DNA from 3 places in the Paenibacillus solisilvae genome. Region 3 is predicted to be linked to each of the others. Evidence: a T-box and tRNA genes for the amino acid it is inferred to sense, from the RefSeq annotation. Region 3 holds a T-box; the other regions hold tRNA genes.

Region 1 (6,072 bases), on a different contig from region 3:
GTATGATTTGGCTTTCACTTCGTTGGCGATGAGCATCATTTTCGCTCCAAGCCAAACAAACATGATCGTCGACAGAATGATGGTGAGTGCTCCCCAATAACCGAAACGGGTAAAAAACTGCAAGATTTCTTGTCCGGTTGCAAATCCCGCACCGACTACGGTTCCCATATAAGTAAAAGCGATTTGCAGTACTGTTCCTAGTCTTTTCATCGTTTATTAGCCTGCCTTTCCTTCACATACATAGATAACCGTAGGAGAACAATTGTTTCACGATCCTCATAGGGGACGTGATACGCCTATACTTTACCAAGGTATGTCCAAACGGGGACAGGCATGACTCTTTTAAGCAGAAAGCAGTTGATTCTCCTCTATGTCGATGTGCATAACGATCTTTGTGTTTTTATCAGCTTTAGTTTTCATTCTACTTAAACCCAAAGGGATCAATGAGGCTTGGGTCGCTTTAGCTGGAGCCGGCATTCTATTTGCCGCACAGCTTCTCTTGCTGGAGGATGCTGCTTATATATGGGGATTTGTTTGGAATGCCACCTTTTCTTTAATCGGTATTATGTTATTTACCTCCATGCTTGAACAGAATGGATTCTTCCGCTGGGCAGCGCTGCACATCGTCAACCGGTTTCATCATCGTCAGCTCCGGCTGTTGATCGGATTATCGATGCTGGCGGCTTGTATAACGGTTTTCTTCAACAATGACGGGACGATTCTCATCATGGTTCCGATCGTGCTTGAGGTTACCGCACTGCTCAAGCTGACCCGTACTGCTAGAGTAGCCTTCCTGCTGGGAATCGGAATCATGGCTGACACGGCCAGCGCACCGCTTATGATGAGTAATCTGACGAATATTTTGACATCGGATTTCTTTGATATCTCATTTGGGGAATATGCTAGAAACATGCTTATGCCGGGAATTGCCGCCATATTCGCGACCGTGTTTGTTACAGCGGGCTTTTTCGGGCGAAGAATCCGGATGGAGGAGAGGAGGGAAGAAGCGCCTGCTGCGTTTCCTGCCGCTGTCTCGGTAATTGCTGATAAACGTTTATTCTGGTTATCGTGGATTGTTATCGCTATGATGATGACAGGATATTTGTTATCGGGAACGCTTGGCGTTCCGGTAGCTTTTATCGCCCTCAGCGGTGCAGCTGTACAATGGGCAGCAGGCGCGCTGTTCGGGCATGTCAATACGAGGCAGACCTTTTTCGGCGCGCCTTGGCTCATTGTTGTATTTGCATTGTCTATGAATCTTATTGTGTACAGCCTATATTTGCATGGGGCAGTGGATTGGTTTCCAAATCTATTGAGTCCCGTGGCATCCGGCGATGCTTTCACGGGTATAATCGGTTCGGGGGTTATATTCTCCCTGCTGGCGGCAGCAGTCAATAATTTACCGGCAGTGCTGGTTTCCTCACTTGCGATCGATCAAGTGAACGGTCCGGCTTATCTGCCATATACCAGCTTATTAGGCACAGCCGTCGGTGCAAAACTCACCCCGATCGGCTCCTTAGCAACACTATTATGGCTTCAGCTGCTGCGTAAAGGCGGCATTCATATGTCGTGGCGGGAGTATATGAAATATGGTCTATTGCTTACATTCCCGATCTTAATCTGTTCTTTGATTACGTTATGGTTTTTCGGAATTCAAAAATAACTTAATCGAAATAATTTCATTGTTATCCGGATCCAGATCCAGCTTGAGCAATGAATTCGTTGCTTGATATGTGAGCACACTTGTTGTATGCGTATCCGGCTTGCCAAGCGCTTTAACCGCTGCGGTTTCATTATCGCCAACGCGAAGACCATTCAAATCAGTGACGCATTTTCGATCGAAAACTTCAATAAATTTCACCTTTTTGTTTTTGCCAAAGCCGACTGAGAAGGTTACATACTCATTAATGGTCAATGTTTCGTCCTCGTCATCATACGTATAGGAATCGGAAGGTTTGCCGAGCTTGGTTTCGATAATGGCTTTTGAATCATCAATTGCTATACCATGCAGCTTGGGAGCTTTAGAATCCCATTGTTTCTCTTCCTTCGCTGCTTGCGAAGAAGGTGTTTTGTTTGCAGCTGTCGTTGATTCTGTTTGGGCATCGGGTGCGCTTGCTTTCGTATCGTCAGCCACGGCATTCACCACGGGGACTTCTCCTCCGATACTATCCTTGTTGTCGAAAGATTTCTGCGGACTGTTGCTCACATGATCAGAGACGGCTGTGGCTTGATTAGGTTTAGGTTGATAGGTACTGTTTTCTGCATTTGAATAGGGCAATGATATTTGGCAGCCGGAGATCATCACTGCAGCTGCTGTGATAATCGCGTATCGTAGAGGTTTCACTGGTAAAGGTTTCAAGCTGAATACACCTCCGAGTAATAGGTATGAGATTATATCGGCAGTCCATTAATGCATTCATTATGATATTACACCTCAAGTACCTAATTAGACGCAGTTATTGGGAAAAAGTTGCAGAGCATTATCTTATTGCCAGACGTTTTTAGGTGTCAGGTTGCGAAGTTGTACCTGTGTATGGTACGTTAAATTGAAAAGGGTTTACGTGGAGGGAAAGCGAATGGAACTGTTAAAAGAACGCATTCTGCGTGAGGCTTCGGTTACGAATAATGATGTTCTGAAGCTGGATGCACTGCTCAATCATCAGGTCGATCCGCTGCTTACGATGGAAATGGGCAAAGAGTTTGCAAGATTGTATGCTGAACAGCCAATAACAAAGGTAATTACCATTGAATCATCCGGAATACCGGTGGCATTTGCAACTGCGATTGCACTGGGTGTTCCCTTATTATTCGCAAGACGCAAGAAGACGCTGATAGCTGATCCGGATTCGTATTGTGAGAGAGTGCCTTCCTTTACAAAAGGGATCGTAACTGATATTATGGTTTCCCGTCAGTTTTTATCACCAGACGATCATGTATTGTTCATTGATGATATTATTGCGAATGGTGATGCAGCTCGCGGTCTTATCAAAATTATTGAACGTTCTGGCGCTGCTCTTGCCGGACTTGGTGTTGTTATTGAAAAATCATTCCAGGCAGGCGCAAGAACCATACGTGAACAGGGCATTCAAGTGGAGTCTTTAGTCAAAATTGCATCGCTTGAAGACGGCAAAATTCGCTTCGAATAGCCGCTCTGGAGAAAGTTCCATAAACAGCACCTATTCGACGATCGTGTTTTGAATTATAATATTCATAAGTGACCGAGGGGAGGCACAAGAATATGGGAAATATATCTGCGGAATTCTTAGTAACCAAGTTGTCTGACGCCAAAAATCATTTTGAGAGAGCACTTGACTGCAAGCATACAGAATTCGATGACTTGTATCCCTATATGATCGAGCATCCGCAATTTTTCTGGTACAAACGTTATGTTGCTTGGTCAGAGCTGCTCACAATTGTGAAGCTGTCCGAAGAGCTCGAGATGGATTGGAAGCAGCAGTTTACTCAGAAGCAGGGCGAATATATTACAAGCCGGGTCATGTCCTCACGCGTACTGGACGAGTGGTATGAAACGAATGATTCCAAAGAACATGTCAGCTAGATCATAAATTTAAGAAGGATACAATTGAACCTCAATGGTGCTGTTGAATGCGTCATTGAGGTTTTTTATCTATTATTAAATACATAGAGAAAAATAGGAGGCGGCATCAGGTGGTTTCAGAAGAACAGTTGGATTCTTACCGGGTGGAAGGAACGAAAATCCGGGTGGTCAGAGACGGTATAGAAACGAATGACGTGATTGGTATCGTCGTTGCCTGGGATGAAGAAAGTGTTGTCGTGCGCAAAGTGAGCCGTAAAGTTGTGAAGCTGAGCAGATCCTATCACTATGAACCTGCTTCAGTGCCGAGAACAAATATCATCGATGAATGAAATTAATGAAACAATCAGGACCGTTTAACCGTAGAACATATTACAGTGCTTATTTACCATACGTAATGATTGCGAATGGAGGAAATGTACAATGAAATGTCCGGTTTGCGAAAATGTCCGAATGCGGGAAGTTGAGAAAGATAACGTATTGATCGACGTGTGCCCTGATTGTAAAGGAATGTGGCTCGATCGCGGTGAGTTAGACAAGCTTATGCTTGGCATGCGCGAGCTTCGTGACGAATATGAACGAATGGAGCAGCATGCCAGCGGAAACTCTACGTATCGAAGGAGCTCTTCGACGCAGTTTCAGCAGCCTGAACAGAGCTATTCCGATATCGGCAAGGGTTACACGCATGGCGGTCATGATAAGCAGTCCAAGCCATATAGGAAGAAAAAAACGATGTTTGACGTTTTTGGCGATTTGTTTGATTGAAGGTTGATAACCTGCAGGGATCGTAATCTCTGCAGGTTATTAATAATAGAAGAACGCATTATTTCTTAGTTTGATTGTTCGATTCAGGAAACTCACAACTCCGCCAAGGGCTGGTATCAGACGCTATTCTCACTGCTGAAATGTTAGAAAATTTAGACTTTGGGAATACAGCTTGACTTCCTATTTTCACAATGTTAATATGAGAAACGTTCTGCAGATCAGATGCAGAACATACTGCCAGATGCGGTCGTGGCGGAATTGGCAGACGCGCTAGATTCAGGTTCTAGTGGTGTAACAGCCGTGGAGGTTCGAGTCCTCTCGACCGCACCAACTTTATGAACTAGGAAGCCTCGCTAAGCAAGGCTTTTTTTGTTTTTACAGGTTTATTCATGAGGCTCTTTGGTGGAATACATATTAGGCAAGCAAAACAAAGCTCCCCGGTCAAACTAGGGGAGCTTTGTTGATTCCACAGGATAGTTAGACGGATTAACTATCCTTGTGCCTTAGGCGTTGGAGGAAGGATATTTTTGGAACGTCTTCCTTCAACCTTCAGCCTTCGCTGAAGAAAGCCCAGTACGATATCGGCGGCAATCGCAAGCAGCGCAGCGGGTATTGCTCCCGCAAAGATGCGCAGCGAGTTGCCGTTATTGATTCCCGCATAGATTTCTCGGCCAAGGCCGCTTCCGCCTACGAGCGGGGCGATCGTTGCAACCCCGATCGCAATAACGGCGGAAATTCTTAACCCGGTCATGATAAAGGTCAAGGCGAGCGGGAAGCGTACGTGGAATAACAGCTGCATTTGGCTCATGCCTACGCCGCGCCCAGCTTCAACATAACTGGGACTGATCTGCTGCAGTCCAATGTAGGTGTTGCGAACAATTGGATTAAGCGAATAGAGAAACAGTCCTATGGTAACTGTAGTAGACCCAAGTCCCATGATGAGTAAAAGTAATACCAGCATTGCTAAGCTCGGGACAACCTGCAGGATATTCATGACAGCCAGGATTATGCGAGCCAGAGCTCGATTACGTGTACAAAGCGCTCCTAGAGGAACGCCAACCACGAAAGCAATCCCGACACCGGTGAGCACCATCATGATATGCTGATACAGATATCCCCATAACATTCCGGAGTTTCGATGCACATAATCAATGAAATCCCAAAACGTCAAATCTGGTCCAGTCATTCGTATTCCTCCCTACGGTTTAAGTAAGCCAACCCGCTTTAAGTAGGCGAGGGCGACTTCACGTTCACTCTTTTTCTCGATGTCGACTTCATAGTTCAGGTCAATCATCGTTTGTTCATTGATCGTTCCGATCAGCACCGAAATGGCTTCTACCGCGCCTGGGAACTTCTTGGCGGCATCATTGCGGATAACCGGCGAAGCGTCATAAGGAGGGAAGAAATGCTTGTCATCCTTCAATGTTTTCAGGTTATACGCTTTTAGACGGGAGTCGGTCGAGTATGCAAGTACAATATCGACTTGATTCTGGGCAACCGCGTTATAGACCAGACTTAATTCCATCGGAAATGTCTTGCCGAAGGTGATTCCGTAAAATTTAGAGAATGCGGGGTATCCATCAGACGGGCGCTCAAGCCATGACGTGTCAACGCCAAGACGCATGTTAGGTGCATCGGGTTTAATATCAGATATATTCTCATATCCTTTGGCTTTGGCAAGATCCTCCCGCACGGTAAAGGCATAGGTGTTCTCAAAGCCTAATGGATCCATCCAATTGAGATCGTAATAT
Region 2 (6,072 bases), on a different contig from region 3:
GCAGCATGCCGCCTGTCATCATGGTTGGAATTTGTTTGGCAGCCAGCTCTGCCGCTACGTTCAGAGCGTTGGTTACGACGGTAATCTTCATCCCCGGGGACAGGAACCTCGCTACCTGCAGGGTCGTCGTTCCTCCGTCAATAAATACGGAGTCTCCGGGTTGTATAAACGCGGCGGCCTTCCGGCCAATCCTCATCTTCTCTTCCATCAAAATGACAGAACGTTCCTTCAGCGCGACATCCTGCCCTACGAAGATTGCACCTCCAAATGTACGCTTGATTGAACCCGCTTCTTCAAGCTTCTCCAAATCGCGCCGAATCGTCATCTCCGTCACCGGAAAGGACTCTCTCAAGTCTGCGATCCGAACTTCTCCATCCGAAGCGATGCGGTCTAACATTTGCTGTTGTCTTGAATTCAGTTGAATATGGACATTACGTCTCATTCCTTGCGGCCTCCCGGCAGTAACTTGCACATAATCCCTCTATTATCGCTCGAATGCTTGGCTGTGATCAACACCAATGTCGCTGCCAGCCGATATACAACGAGGCTTACTCGTTTTCCTTATCCTCAATGATGATTGGGATCCGCACGATTGCCTTATCCGTAAAGATATCCAGCTCATCCCGGCTAGTGCTGGAGAATTCGGATACTACAGCCCCTTCCAGTCCTCCCTGAAACCAGTGCTTGGTGCCAGGCGGGATGGTATACTGCTCACCCGGATTCAAAATAATCTCGTGATACACCGTATAGCTGTCTTTGCTCTGAACGGGGGCCACCGCCTGGATTTGGTTAGTCGCTTCACCTTCAACGTAAAGATACACACTGCCCCAGCGGCAGCGGAACGTTTCCATTTTGCCAGGCTCTCCGTTTACAGAGGGATGAAGATGCTCCGGACAGGTTTGTCCCGGAAATAGAACAAGTTCCTTAGCGCAGTAACGATCCGTATTAACATAGGTAATCAGTTCAAGTCCTTGCTCTTCCAAATTCCCCAGTCCAAATCCCGCTACCTCAATACTGCTTTGTTCTTCGGCCGTTAGTACGATGCCTGCGCGGGCGAACAGCTCCAACGTCCGCTCCTGTGCCTGCTTTACCTCGCTTCGCAATAGCATTCACAATTCCCCTTTGCTTAAGTAGATGATTGATGAATAAGTCAGCGCTTTAACTCCCATATTCCTTGACGAATCCCATACGTCCAGCCGGGAAGCGGAACGCTTCTATTACTGTGCTCCCAATCCGAGTGGATTCGTTCCTGCACATCGGACCAGCTCCGGATGCCGCTTACCGCATCCGCCTTCTCAACGCAGCAGGCACCGGTGCCTACCGCTCCCAGCAGCACTTCCTCAACCGCAAGCCCCTTCGACAAGCCGCCGAGGAAACCTGCAATCGTGCAGTCTCCAGCTCCCGTCGTACCGATGACTTCAACCTGAAAGCAGGGAGCCAGCAACTCTCTGTCCTGCCAGGCTGACAAGTTATCCTCATTCGGCGCACACGGCCCCATCGCGATAAGCCGCTCCCGCTTACCTGTCGTCCGCAGATAAAAACCATACTCACCAAGCTTTAAGCCTACCATTGCCGCGCCCATGTCCAGCAGCTCCTCAGAAAGCGATCCGAGTATGGAACCGTTTGCAAATGCAAGCAGCTCGGACGTCCCATGAAGCTCTGACAGCTCTCGATAGGTGTCAGGCTGGAGCATATACAGAATCTCCTCGAAGCTGGGTAAGAATACATCAACAGAGGGCAGGACGCGGGCAAGAATGCCTCTCCAGTCCGCCTGTCCCGCCTGGGACTGCGGATCCGGGCGTGCCATATCCAGCGAAACGGTCAGCCCCTGAGCTTTAACCTTTGTTAATAACGTCTCGAGCTCGGCTCCTCCATCCTCATACATTCTTCGCATCAGAGGCGGATAACCAAAATGAAACAGCTTTGCCCCCTGCAAAGACTCCACCGTTACATCCTCTGAAGCAAAACTGTCGTTCACTCCGGTACAGTGCAGGAAAATCCGGTCGATGCCCGGCGGATTGATGACTATCGTATAAGAGCTGCTCCCTTCCGCAGCTGTGATCATGCTGCCGGCAAGCTCTTCCCCATGACCCTTCAAGATGCTTAAGATCAGGCCGCCGAATAGATCATCCCCGATCTTGCCCATGAGCTTGACCGGAAATCCAAGCCGGTATAAGGCCAACCCCGTATTAGAGACTGCACCGCCCGTAGCTAGCACTGCTGCACCGACATCAAGCAGTTTACCGGGAACAAGAAGCTCCCCGAGTCCGGCTGCTTGATTGTTTCCGTGAATCTTTGGAATAATGTCCAGACAAATATGTCCTGCGATCACGATATCGGCCGCAGCCGCTTGCAGAGCGCCGCTCACGCCAAAGCCCCACAGTCCACAATCGCCGTTGTGCCTGTTCGATGCGATTCCAGCGCTGCGGTAAAGAGTCGATGGCTGTCAAGCGCTTCTTCGGGTGTGGCGCAGGTGAATGGCTGCGTCATTTCCTGAGTACCGTGCACCAATTCGTCGCAGAATGCAGCCCACATCTGCAGGATGGAATCAGAGAATCCGAATTCGAAGATCGCTCCCGTTATCGTCCCGTATGCGGATTTATATGGCGCGTCTACGATATGCCAAGCTTGTTGTCCGCCAGCAACGTAAGGCAGTGATGAAACCTGCTTCGGGTTCTTCGTGGTAAACTCCGCGGAGAACGCTGTCCCTTGAATGCGGATAAACCAGGTATTGGCATGGCCTGGAGCAATCCTCTTGGTCGACAATACCATCGGGAATTGCTGATCTTCGGTCTTCACTTCACAAGCAAGAATCGCATTGTCCCAGGTCTCGCACGGTGCAGTGCCTCCCCTTCCGTCGGGACGCTCTTCCACGATCTTCGAGAGAAGGGCGCGTACGTTAGCAGGCTTCCATCCAAAGCGCAGCGGCAGGTGGAGTACATGCAGCCCGAGATCGCCCATGCAGCCATATTCCCCATTGGTGTCAATACGTCGTTTCCAATTGATCGGCTTCGTCGGATCGAGATCGCTGGAGTGCCAGAAGCCGGCCTCCACTTCGATAATCCGCCCAAACCTGCCTTCATTCACCCACTTCACAATCTGCTGAGCACCCGGAAAAAACGGGAATTCCGAGGAACTGCGGACGATGACATGCGGATTTCTTCTTACCGCTTCTGCTATGGCTTCATTCGCCTTTCGGTCGATACCAAACGGCTTCTCACCCAGCAGATGCTTGCCGGCATTAATAATATCGATATAGATCTGTTCGTGCAGGTTGTGAGGAACCGCGCAATAAATGGCTTCCACATCAGGGTCGGACAGCAAATCTCTATAATCCATATAAGCTTGTGTCACACTCGGGACATTATCTTGAAACCACTGCGCCGCTGACTCGTTGGCATCGCACACGGCCACAATCTGAGGCTCGAAATCCACGTCTGTCAGATGGCACCAACGGGCAGCTGCGCTTGCAAACTCCCTGCCCATAAGCCCGCAGCCGATGAGTCCGAATCGAATGACCTTCTTCACTTGACCTCTGCCCCCTTCAAAATCGCTAATGCCTGCTCTGCAGAAGCATCTTCATGGACGATAGCCATAAGTGCCGAAGTCATAGCTCCCGGATTGGGATGCTGAATCACGTTGCGCCCATATACAATACCGGAGGCGCCCTGCTTCATTAAATTTTCCGTTCGGTGCATAATCTCCTCATCGCTTGCGCGGCCGCCGCCTCGTACGAGAACGGGAACACCGGACGCAACCTCGATCACGCGGTGATATTCGTTCACATCATCCGACGGATCCGCCTTGATCACATCCGCACCCAGCTCTACCCCTTGACGAACGAGTGCCATGATTTTCTGAATGTCGCCATCCGTCATATAACCGCCCTTAAGCTCATTCGCGAGCATCACCAGCGGCTCTACCATAAGCGGCATTCCGTACTTCTCGCATTCAGACTTTAGGAGTGTTATATTCCGCACACATTGATGATGCAATTCCGGTTGAGCCGGAAGCAGCAGCAGATTCACACAGACAGCGACGGCATCCAAGCGAACGGCTTGTTCGATGGCCCGGTCAATTAACTCGCTAAATAGATATTTCGGTAATTCGGTTCCATAAATGTTGGCCGCGTCAGTTCTCAGCACCAGCCCCGGCTTTTGCTTGCCTGGAATTTCCTGGAGCAGCCGCGCCTCGCCTGCACTTAACTGAATGCAGTCAGGACCAGCCTTAACAACCGTATCAATAGCGCTTCTCATATTCTCAATACCGGACAGAAAAGAAAATTCATTGAAAAAACCGTGATCGATAGCAACATCAAAGCATTTACCTTGAACGCTAAACATGCGGTTCAACCGAGCTTTCGTAGACATAACAGCGCAGCTCCTTTATTTATAACATAATAATGTTCGTTTATAACATTATCATAGATAGAAATAACATTGCAATCCATAAAGTTGAGAAAGAACCTTATTTGCCTAATTACCTGAACGAGTTTGATTGAGGAATAGCGGGATAAACCACGTTGTGGATGAAACAAGAGGCGGTTTTTGAGGGAGCATCTTCTTCTATTCATTGGAGCCGGAAAACGATGACAAACAAAAAAGAAGCCTTTGCAAGCAAGGCTTCTCGGATTTAAAATTTGGTGCGGTCGAGAGGACTCGAACCTCCACGGCTGTTACACCACTAGAACCTGAATCTAGCGCGTCTGCCAATTCCGCCACGACCGCATCTGGCAGTATGCTTCCTGTTTTTGCTAAACATATTGATGAAGCAACGAAAAATAATATATCACAGAAGCTGTCTAGAAGTCAACCAATTTGACTGGATAATTTCTCTGCATTTTGATTATCCACTATTTCCCATGTTTAAAACCGTTACGGATGTGGTTAAGCTTAAAAGTTGCCTCATTCTCCCCACTCATCAAATGCATCCATTTTCGTTATCCTGTGATTAAAATAACAAAATTGGAAATAGTATGACAAAAAGGACTGACACCTACATGATTGTAATGAACAACGTTAATAAGGTTTATGCAGATGGTTATCAAGCGTTAAAGAATATTAATCTTGAATTCAAGCAGGGCGAACTAACCGTCCTGATTGGCCCGAGCGGCTGTGGAAAATCGACAACGATGAAAATGATCAACCACCTCGTCACTCCGACCAGCGGTTCGATATTAATCAACGGCAAAGATACACGTGACATTGACCCTGTAGAGCTCCGCCGCGGTATTGGTTATGTCATTCAAAGTATAGGCTTGTTCCCCCATATGACAATTGGAAGAAACGTCGGAGTTGTGCCCCGTTTGAAAAAATGGAAAACGAGCCGGATCGAAAGCCGTGTTGATGAGCTGTTGAATCTTGTCGGGCTGGAGCCTGAAACATACCGGGACCGCTACCCGTCAGAGCTCAGCGGCGGCCAGCAGCAGCGAATCGGCGTTATCCGTGCTTTCGCAGCGGATCCGGATATCATTCTTATGGACGAGCCATTCAGCGCTCTGGACCCGATTAGCCGCGAGCAGCTGCAGGACGAGATTGTCCGGCTGCAGCAGGAGCTTCATAAAACCATTATTTTTGTGACGCATGATATGGATGAGGCACTCAAAATTGCCGACCGAATCGTACTGATGAAAAGCGGTGAGGTCGTGCAAAGCGACACACCTGAGCGAATATTGCGGCATCCTGTAAACGAATTTGTAGAGTCCTTTATCGGTCAGAAACGTCTGCATCAGGAAGATAACCAATATGACAGCCCGACCGTAAATGAGGTCATGGTCACCCAGCCCGTAACGGCTTTTCCCAACAAAGGGCTGGCTGAAGCGATTACCATTATGGAGCGCCGCAAGGTTGATACGCTGTTTATCATTGACCGCCAAAGGCTCCTTAAAGGAATCGTATCCATCTATAACGTTCTAGAGCATTATGGTGAAGAAAATATTACGGTGGCTGATGTTATGCGGCCCGTTAGCTTTTCCGTTCGGAGCGGCTCCCTGCTTTCTGAGTCTGTGGAGATCATGAGCCAGAATCAGCTGTCTAATCTGGCAGTAATCGACGATCAGAACCGACTCGTCGG
Region 3 (6,072 bases):
AACGCATGCCAAATATCGAGAGGATTTGGAGCGCGTAACCGAATCTTTATACGGCAAAGAGGTGAATGGCCCTTAACGCATGCTTTGCGTTAATAAGCCAATCACCTCTTCATTTGGCATGCTTCATCTATTACTAAAACAGCTCTTAATCGTAATCTAACGATTAACCGACGACGATATTGACAAGCTTGCCTTTGACGACAATCACTTTACGGATCGTTTTTCCTGCAATGGCTTCCGAAGTTTTGGCGGACTCTTTGGCGATGCTTTCCATTTGAGCTTCATCTGTATCAGCTGCAATGGAAATACGATCAACGATTTTGCCATTCACTTGAACTACGATTTCAACCTCTTGGTCGATTGTCCAAGCTTCTTCGAATGTTGGCCATGCAGCATAGGTGACTGAATCTGAATGTCCCAGCTTCGACCACAGCTCCTCAGCGATATGAGGCGCAAGCGGCGAGAGCATCTGCACGAAATCTGCCATCGCTTGCAGCGGCAATGAATCTGCTTTATACGCATCGTTCACGAAGATCATCAGCTGACTGATCGCCGTATTGAAGCGCAGGTTCTCATAGTCATCCGTAATTTTTTTCATTGTGCGGTGCCATGTCCGTTTGAAAGCATCGGACGCATCACCGTCTCCGATTTTCTCGTTCAGCTGCCCATTCTCGTTAATAAAAAGACGCCATACACGGCTTAGGAACCGGTACATTCCCTCAACGCCATTGGTGTTCCAAGGCTTAGTCGCTTCAAGCGGCCCCATGAACATTTCATACATACGTAAAGTATCCGCACCGTACACACTGACAATATCATCCGGATTAATAACATTTCCGCGAGATTTACTCATTTTCTCATTATTCGTACCGAGGATCATCCCTTGATTGACGAGCTTGTGGAACGGCTCTTTCGTCGCCACCACTCCAAGGTCGTACAGGACTTTATGCCAGAAACGCGCGTACAGCAAATGCAGTACCGCATGCTCAGCTCCTCCAATATAAAGATCGACCGGCAGCCATTGCTCCTGCTTCTCTTTGGAACAAATCTCCTGATCATTATGCGGATCGATGAACCGCAGGTAATACCAGCAGCTGCCTGCCCATTGCGGCATCGTATTGGTCTCGCGGCGAGCCTTCATGCCCGTTTCCGGATCGGTAGTCTCCACCCATTCCGTGACGTTCGCAAGCGGTGATTCACCCGTTCCAGACGGGGTAATCTCTTCTACATCAGGCAGTAACAAAGGCAGCTGCTCGAAAGGAACAGGCTTCATGGTGCCGTCTTCGAGGTGCAGAATCGGAATCGGCTCTCCCCAATAACGTTGACGGCTAAATAACCAGTCACGCAGACGGTAGGTGATCTTTCCTTGTCCTTTACCGCTTTCTTCGAGCCATTCAATCATACGGGCAATCGCAGATTCATTGCTTAGTCCGTCAAGGAACTCCGAATTCACATGCGGGCCGTCTCCGGCATAGGCTTCCACAGCTACATCTCCGCCTTGAACGACCGCAACGATCGGAAGATCAAACTGCTTGGCAAACTCCCAGTCACGTTGGTCATGGCCCGGGACGGCCATAATCGCGCCGGTGCCGTATCCGGCAAGAACATAATCGGCAATCCAAATCGGCACCAATGCCCCGCTTACCGGATTTACAGCATATGCTCCGGTGAACACGCCGCTTTTATCTTTGGCAAGATCCGTACGCTCCAAGTCGCTCTTGCGTGCTGCCGTTTCTTGATAAGCTTCAACAGCAGCTTGTTGTTCCGCAGTTGTAATGCGTGCAACAAGCTCATGCTCAGGCGCCAATACACAGTAGGAAGCTCCGAACAATGTATCCGGTCTTGTCGTAAATACGACAAGAGCATCGTCATGACCATCGATAGCGAAAGTCACTTCCGCACCCTTTGATTTGCCAATCCAGTTGCGCTGCATATCTTTGATGCTTTCGGTCCAATCCAGCTCTTCAAGATCCTCAAGCAAGCGCTCCGCGTACTCCGTAATCCGAAGAACCCACTGACGCATCGGTTTACGGACGACAGGGTGATTGCCTCGCTCGCTCAGACCGTTAATGACCTCTTCATTAGCAAGAACCGTTCCAAGCGCCGGACACCAGTTCACCGGTACTTCAGCTACGTATGCAAGCCCTTTATTATACAGTTGGATGAAAATCCACTGCGTCCATTTATAATAATCCGGATCAGTCGTGCTAAACTCCCGGTCCCAGTCGTAGGAGAATCCAAGTGATTTAATTTGACGGCGGAAGTTGTCGATATTCGTAAATGTGATTTCCCGCGGGTGCTCTCCCGTATTCAGCGCATGCTGCTCCGCTGGAAGTCCGAAGGCATCCCAGCCCATGGGGTGAAGCACATTGTATCCGCGCATTCTCTTGTAACGGGATACGATATCCGTTGCCGTGTAGCCTTCAGGATGACCGACATGAAGTCCCGCTCCTGAGGGATAGGGAAACATATCAAGCGCGTAAAACTTCGGCTTGCCCGGATCTTCCGTTGTTTGGAACGTTTTATTCTCATCCCAATAGCCCTGCCATTTGGGTTCAATGATTAACGGATTATAACCCTGCTGTTCTTTTTCTACTGACATTTTTGGTCCTCCTAAAAGTTTTTACGATACTTACTAAGATACTTCACTGCGAGTAAAAACTCGCTTCGGAAGCATAGGCCTAAGTTTTTACGATACTTACTAAGATACTTCACTGCGAGTAAAAACTCGCTTCGGAAGCATAGGCCTAAGTTTTTACGATACTTACCAAGATACTTCACTGCGAGTAAAAACTCACTTCGGAAGCATCGGCCATGTTTTTGCGATACATTTTCTCTGAAGCTGACGAAGTTACTTCCTGGTCGAGCTTCAAGCGAGTCCGCTTCCGCGCGCATAAAAAAACTCCCGCCCCCAGCGTAAACGCTAGGGACGAGAGGATTATTCTCCCGTGGTACCACCCTAGTTAACAGACGGCATACTTTGCCGCTGCTCACTCGAAACCCTTAACGCGGGCGAGACGGCACGCTTATCCTACGAATTTCCAGACACTTTCCGTTAGGTTCACGTACGGCTCCAAGGCGAGTTCACTTCGATGCTTGACCGGCTTGCACCACATCGCCGGCTCTCTGATCAAGCATTTTCGAAATTAATGCTCCTCTTCAACGCCAAAAAAATGAAATAATTAGTTCGATTATAATGAAGCCGCCTGCCACATGTCAAGCGGTTAACATGCCTATACCGCTAACAAACTTATTTCACAGCTGCAAAGAAGAGCCTGTCTGATTGTGAATCCGGCAATTCCAGCTTGAAATCGGCAAAGGAATCAATCCGGCTGAAGCCGGCTCTGCTGAGCGCTCTCCTTATCCAAGAAGCATCGTATGCACGCTGAACATGCACTTCCTCAATTCGGGCGAACCGCTCCTCCTTACGATCACTTTCTTTGGAGAAAATCGTCAGCCGGTGTTCAATCTCAACCCGCTCTTTATCTAGCTCACAAGTCCAGATGTAAGCAACATCCCGTTCATCGAGCACGAAAGGCTGTTCTTTTGCATAACGTTCAAGCGTCCGCGGTGGGTGAACATCAAACAGAAAGACGCCCCCAGGCTTTAATCCGTTATAGGTTGCTCGAAAAGCAGCCTCAACATCGGCTTCCTCCGTCAAATAATTCACGCAATCGCAAAAGGAAATGACCGTATCCACCAGCTCTGGCAGCTCCCATGAGCACATGTCCTGCTGCAGCCAGCGAATGGACCCGGCATTTGAACGGATCGCCTGCTGAGGCGACTCCTCCCATTTATTGCGGCCGATAGTCAGCATATCTGCGGACAAATCGATCGCGAATACATCGAATCCGGAACGGGCTAACGGAATCGCCAGACTCCCTGTACCGCAGCCGAGATCAACGACCGTCTTTGGAATCCCGTAACGTTCCCAGCTCTCCCGCGCAAACCGCAGCCAATCCGGGTATGGCATATCTTCCATAAGGCGGTCATAGACAGAGGCAAACTGCCGGTAAGCACGCATCTCTTCCCCTCATTTCAGAGTTTTAGCTAATCAAAAAGACTTCTTAAGCATCCGAAGATGCTTTGAACCGTATAGCACATCTATTCTTTCAAACCTGCTTGTCCATCAGCTGCTTCAATTCCCGCATCGGCAGCTTCAGCACCTGGCTGAGCTTCAGGCCTCAGCTTGGTCCAGCTTCCCTCTTGCATGACTAGACCTTCGCGCATCAATTTACCTACAGCGCGCTTGAAGGCGCCTTTACTGATACCGAACTTTTGCTTGATAATATCTGCCTGTGTTTCATCCGAATAAGGCATTGCTCCGCCTGGACGCTCGCGCAAGTATTCCAGAATCCGGTCGGAATCCTCCAGACGGCCGACTTGTTTAAGATGGTTCATAGACAGATTTGCACGGCCATCCTCACGGACGAAGGTAACACGGGCTCGAACCCGCTCGCCTAAACGCAGCAGTCTAGTGCGCTCATCCGCAGGAATGAAGCCGTATGCGCCAAAGCCAAGCACTCCGCCATCGATCATGACGAAGGAGCCGATCTTCAGCGTCTTTGTTACCCAGCCTTCAACCCACGTATTATGCCAGGATTCCGGAACACGGAAAGCAACCTCAGCCAGCTCTTCCTCAAAAGCTACCTTTGCCACCAGACGGCCGATTTTATCCTGAGCCAAAATAACATGTACTTCGTCGCCGCGCTTCGGTCTCAATTCCTTCAGCTCAGGCTGCTCAGATAATGGCAGCAGCAGCTGACGGCCGAGTCCCATTTCAAGAAAAGCGCCGATACGCGGATGAATATCGGCTACGGCAAGACGGGCAACCTCCCCAAGCATAATAAGCGGAGTTTTCATTGTTGCAGCAATCCGATCTTCTGAATCGAAGAAAATGAAAACATCGTACTCCTCGCCCACCTTCGGGCGATGACCGACGATTTCCGTATAATGCATGAGTACTTCCGATTCGCCGTCCGTCAAAAAATAACCATAAGGCGACACTTCACGTGCCAGCTTTAGCTTTTGAATCGTACCCGGAATCAAAGTCATGCGAATTCCACAACCTTAGCGTCGGACCAAAGACGTTCAATGTTGTAATATTCGCGTTCTTCGCGGTGAAACACATGGACGATGACATCACCGATATCAACGAGCACCCATCTTCCGGAATCCATACCTTCAATGCCCCGTACCCGTACCCCTTTGGATTCAGCCTGCTTACGAATTTCCGTCGTAATAGCCTGCACTTGTGTATCGGAATTACCATGACAAATAACAAAGTAATCCGCAACCAGCGAAATACCTGTTAAGTTTAATGCGATAATGTCATGCGCTTTCTTGTCATCTGCTGCGTTAACCACTGTACGCATTAACTGTTCTGCGTTTACTGTCATTGCTCAGCCTCCCGTATAAATAAAAGTAAATCATTTCGCGCCGCTACGGTTAACGGATAAATCCGTTTACCCTGCTGGAGCAGGTAAGAAATCGTAGAGTCAAAGCCGGCGACTAATGCTTTCTCCAAACTATGCTGGGCTATTTCCCGAATTTTATGCACCGCTGGAAAATCACGGCCGGGCTCCATATAGTCAGCGAGACAGACGATTTTGTCCATCAAAGTCATGCCTTCACGGCCCGAAGTATGATAACGGATGGCGTCCAATACATCGAGGTCTGTTACTTTGAACAGCTGCTCTGCTACGAAAGCGCCAACCGGCGCATGCCAAAGCTCCTTATCGAACTCAAGCAAATCCGCAGGCAGCCCCTCTTGACGAATAATGGATTCCATTCGCGAGGTCTGCCAATACTTGGCTACATCATGCAGAATAGCTGCTTGCTCTGCCTTCACCGGGTCTGCGCCAAATCGCTCGGCAAGAATAATCGATGTCTCCATAACACCAAGCGTATGGTTCCATCTGCGCTCAGGCATTTCGGAGCGGACTGCTTCAATCATCGCATCACGATTCATAGAGTTGATTCCTTTTTATAAAAGAATAGACCTTCTCCGGTACTAAGAAACGAATCGACTGCCCTGTTCTTACACGGCGGCGGATCTCAGTGGATGAGATT

What was found. The T-box of region 3 lies ahead of leuS (leucine--tRNA ligase). A T-box ahead of a tRNA ligase gene usually reads a tRNA of that ligase, here a tRNA-Leu.
Region 1: it encodes a tRNA-Leu, which carries the amino acid that the T-box ahead of leuS (leucine--tRNA ligase) is inferred to sense. The anticodon was not compared.
Region 2: it encodes a tRNA-Leu, which carries the amino acid that the T-box ahead of leuS (leucine--tRNA ligase) is inferred to sense. The anticodon was not compared.

What each region holds. Positions count from the first base shown of each region.
Region 1 covers NZ_JBHSOW010000056.1:2,568-8,639, forward strand. The annotation lists gene ACFPYJ_RS15120 (YkvI family membrane protein) at 1-210, opposite strand, end outside; gene ACFPYJ_RS15125 (ArsB/NhaD family transporter) at 371-1,663, shown strand; gene ACFPYJ_RS15130 (hypothetical protein) at 1,637-2,359, opposite strand; gene ACFPYJ_RS15135 (xanthine phosphoribosyltransferase) at 2,577-3,146, shown strand; gene ACFPYJ_RS15140 (hypothetical protein) at 3,239-3,559, shown strand; gene ACFPYJ_RS15145 (hypothetical protein) at 3,670-3,888, shown strand; gene ACFPYJ_RS15150 (TFIIB-type zinc ribbon-containing protein) at 3,980-4,321, shown strand; tRNA gene ACFPYJ_RS15155 (tRNA-Leu) at 4,565-4,651, shown strand; gene ACFPYJ_RS15160 (ABC transporter permease) at 4,812-5,507, opposite strand; gene ACFPYJ_RS15165 (glycine betaine ABC transporter substrate-binding protein) at 5,520-6,072, opposite strand, start outside.
Region 2 covers NZ_JBHSOW010000056.1:9,736-15,807, reverse strand. The annotation lists gene ACFPYJ_RS15205 (DeoR/GlpR family DNA-binding transcription regulator) at 1-442, opposite strand, end outside; gene ACFPYJ_RS15200 (D-lyxose/D-mannose family sugar isomerase) at 549-1,109, opposite strand; gene ACFPYJ_RS15195 (carbohydrate kinase family protein) at 1,151-2,368, opposite strand; gene ACFPYJ_RS15190 (Gfo/Idh/MocA family protein) at 2,365-3,528, opposite strand; gene ACFPYJ_RS15185 (class I fructose-bisphosphate aldolase) at 3,525-4,370, opposite strand; tRNA gene ACFPYJ_RS15180 (tRNA-Leu) at 4,641-4,727, opposite strand; gene ACFPYJ_RS15175 (ABC transporter ATP-binding protein) at 5,000-6,072, shown strand, end outside.
Region 3 covers NZ_JBHSOW010000080.1:260,383-266,454, forward strand. The annotation lists gene comER (late competence protein ComER) at 1-76, shown strand, start outside; gene leuS (leucine--tRNA ligase) at 164-2,602, opposite strand; T-box leader at 2,923-3,172, opposite strand; gene ACFPYJ_RS22275 (class I SAM-dependent DNA methyltransferase) at 3,251-4,024, opposite strand; gene ACFPYJ_RS22280 (CvfB family protein) at 4,105-5,055, opposite strand; gene rsfS (ribosome silencing factor) at 5,052-5,399, opposite strand; gene yqeK (bis(5'-nucleosyl)-tetraphosphatase (symmetrical) YqeK) at 5,396-5,971, opposite strand; gene nadD (nicotinate-nucleotide adenylyltransferase) at 5,961-6,072, opposite strand, start outside.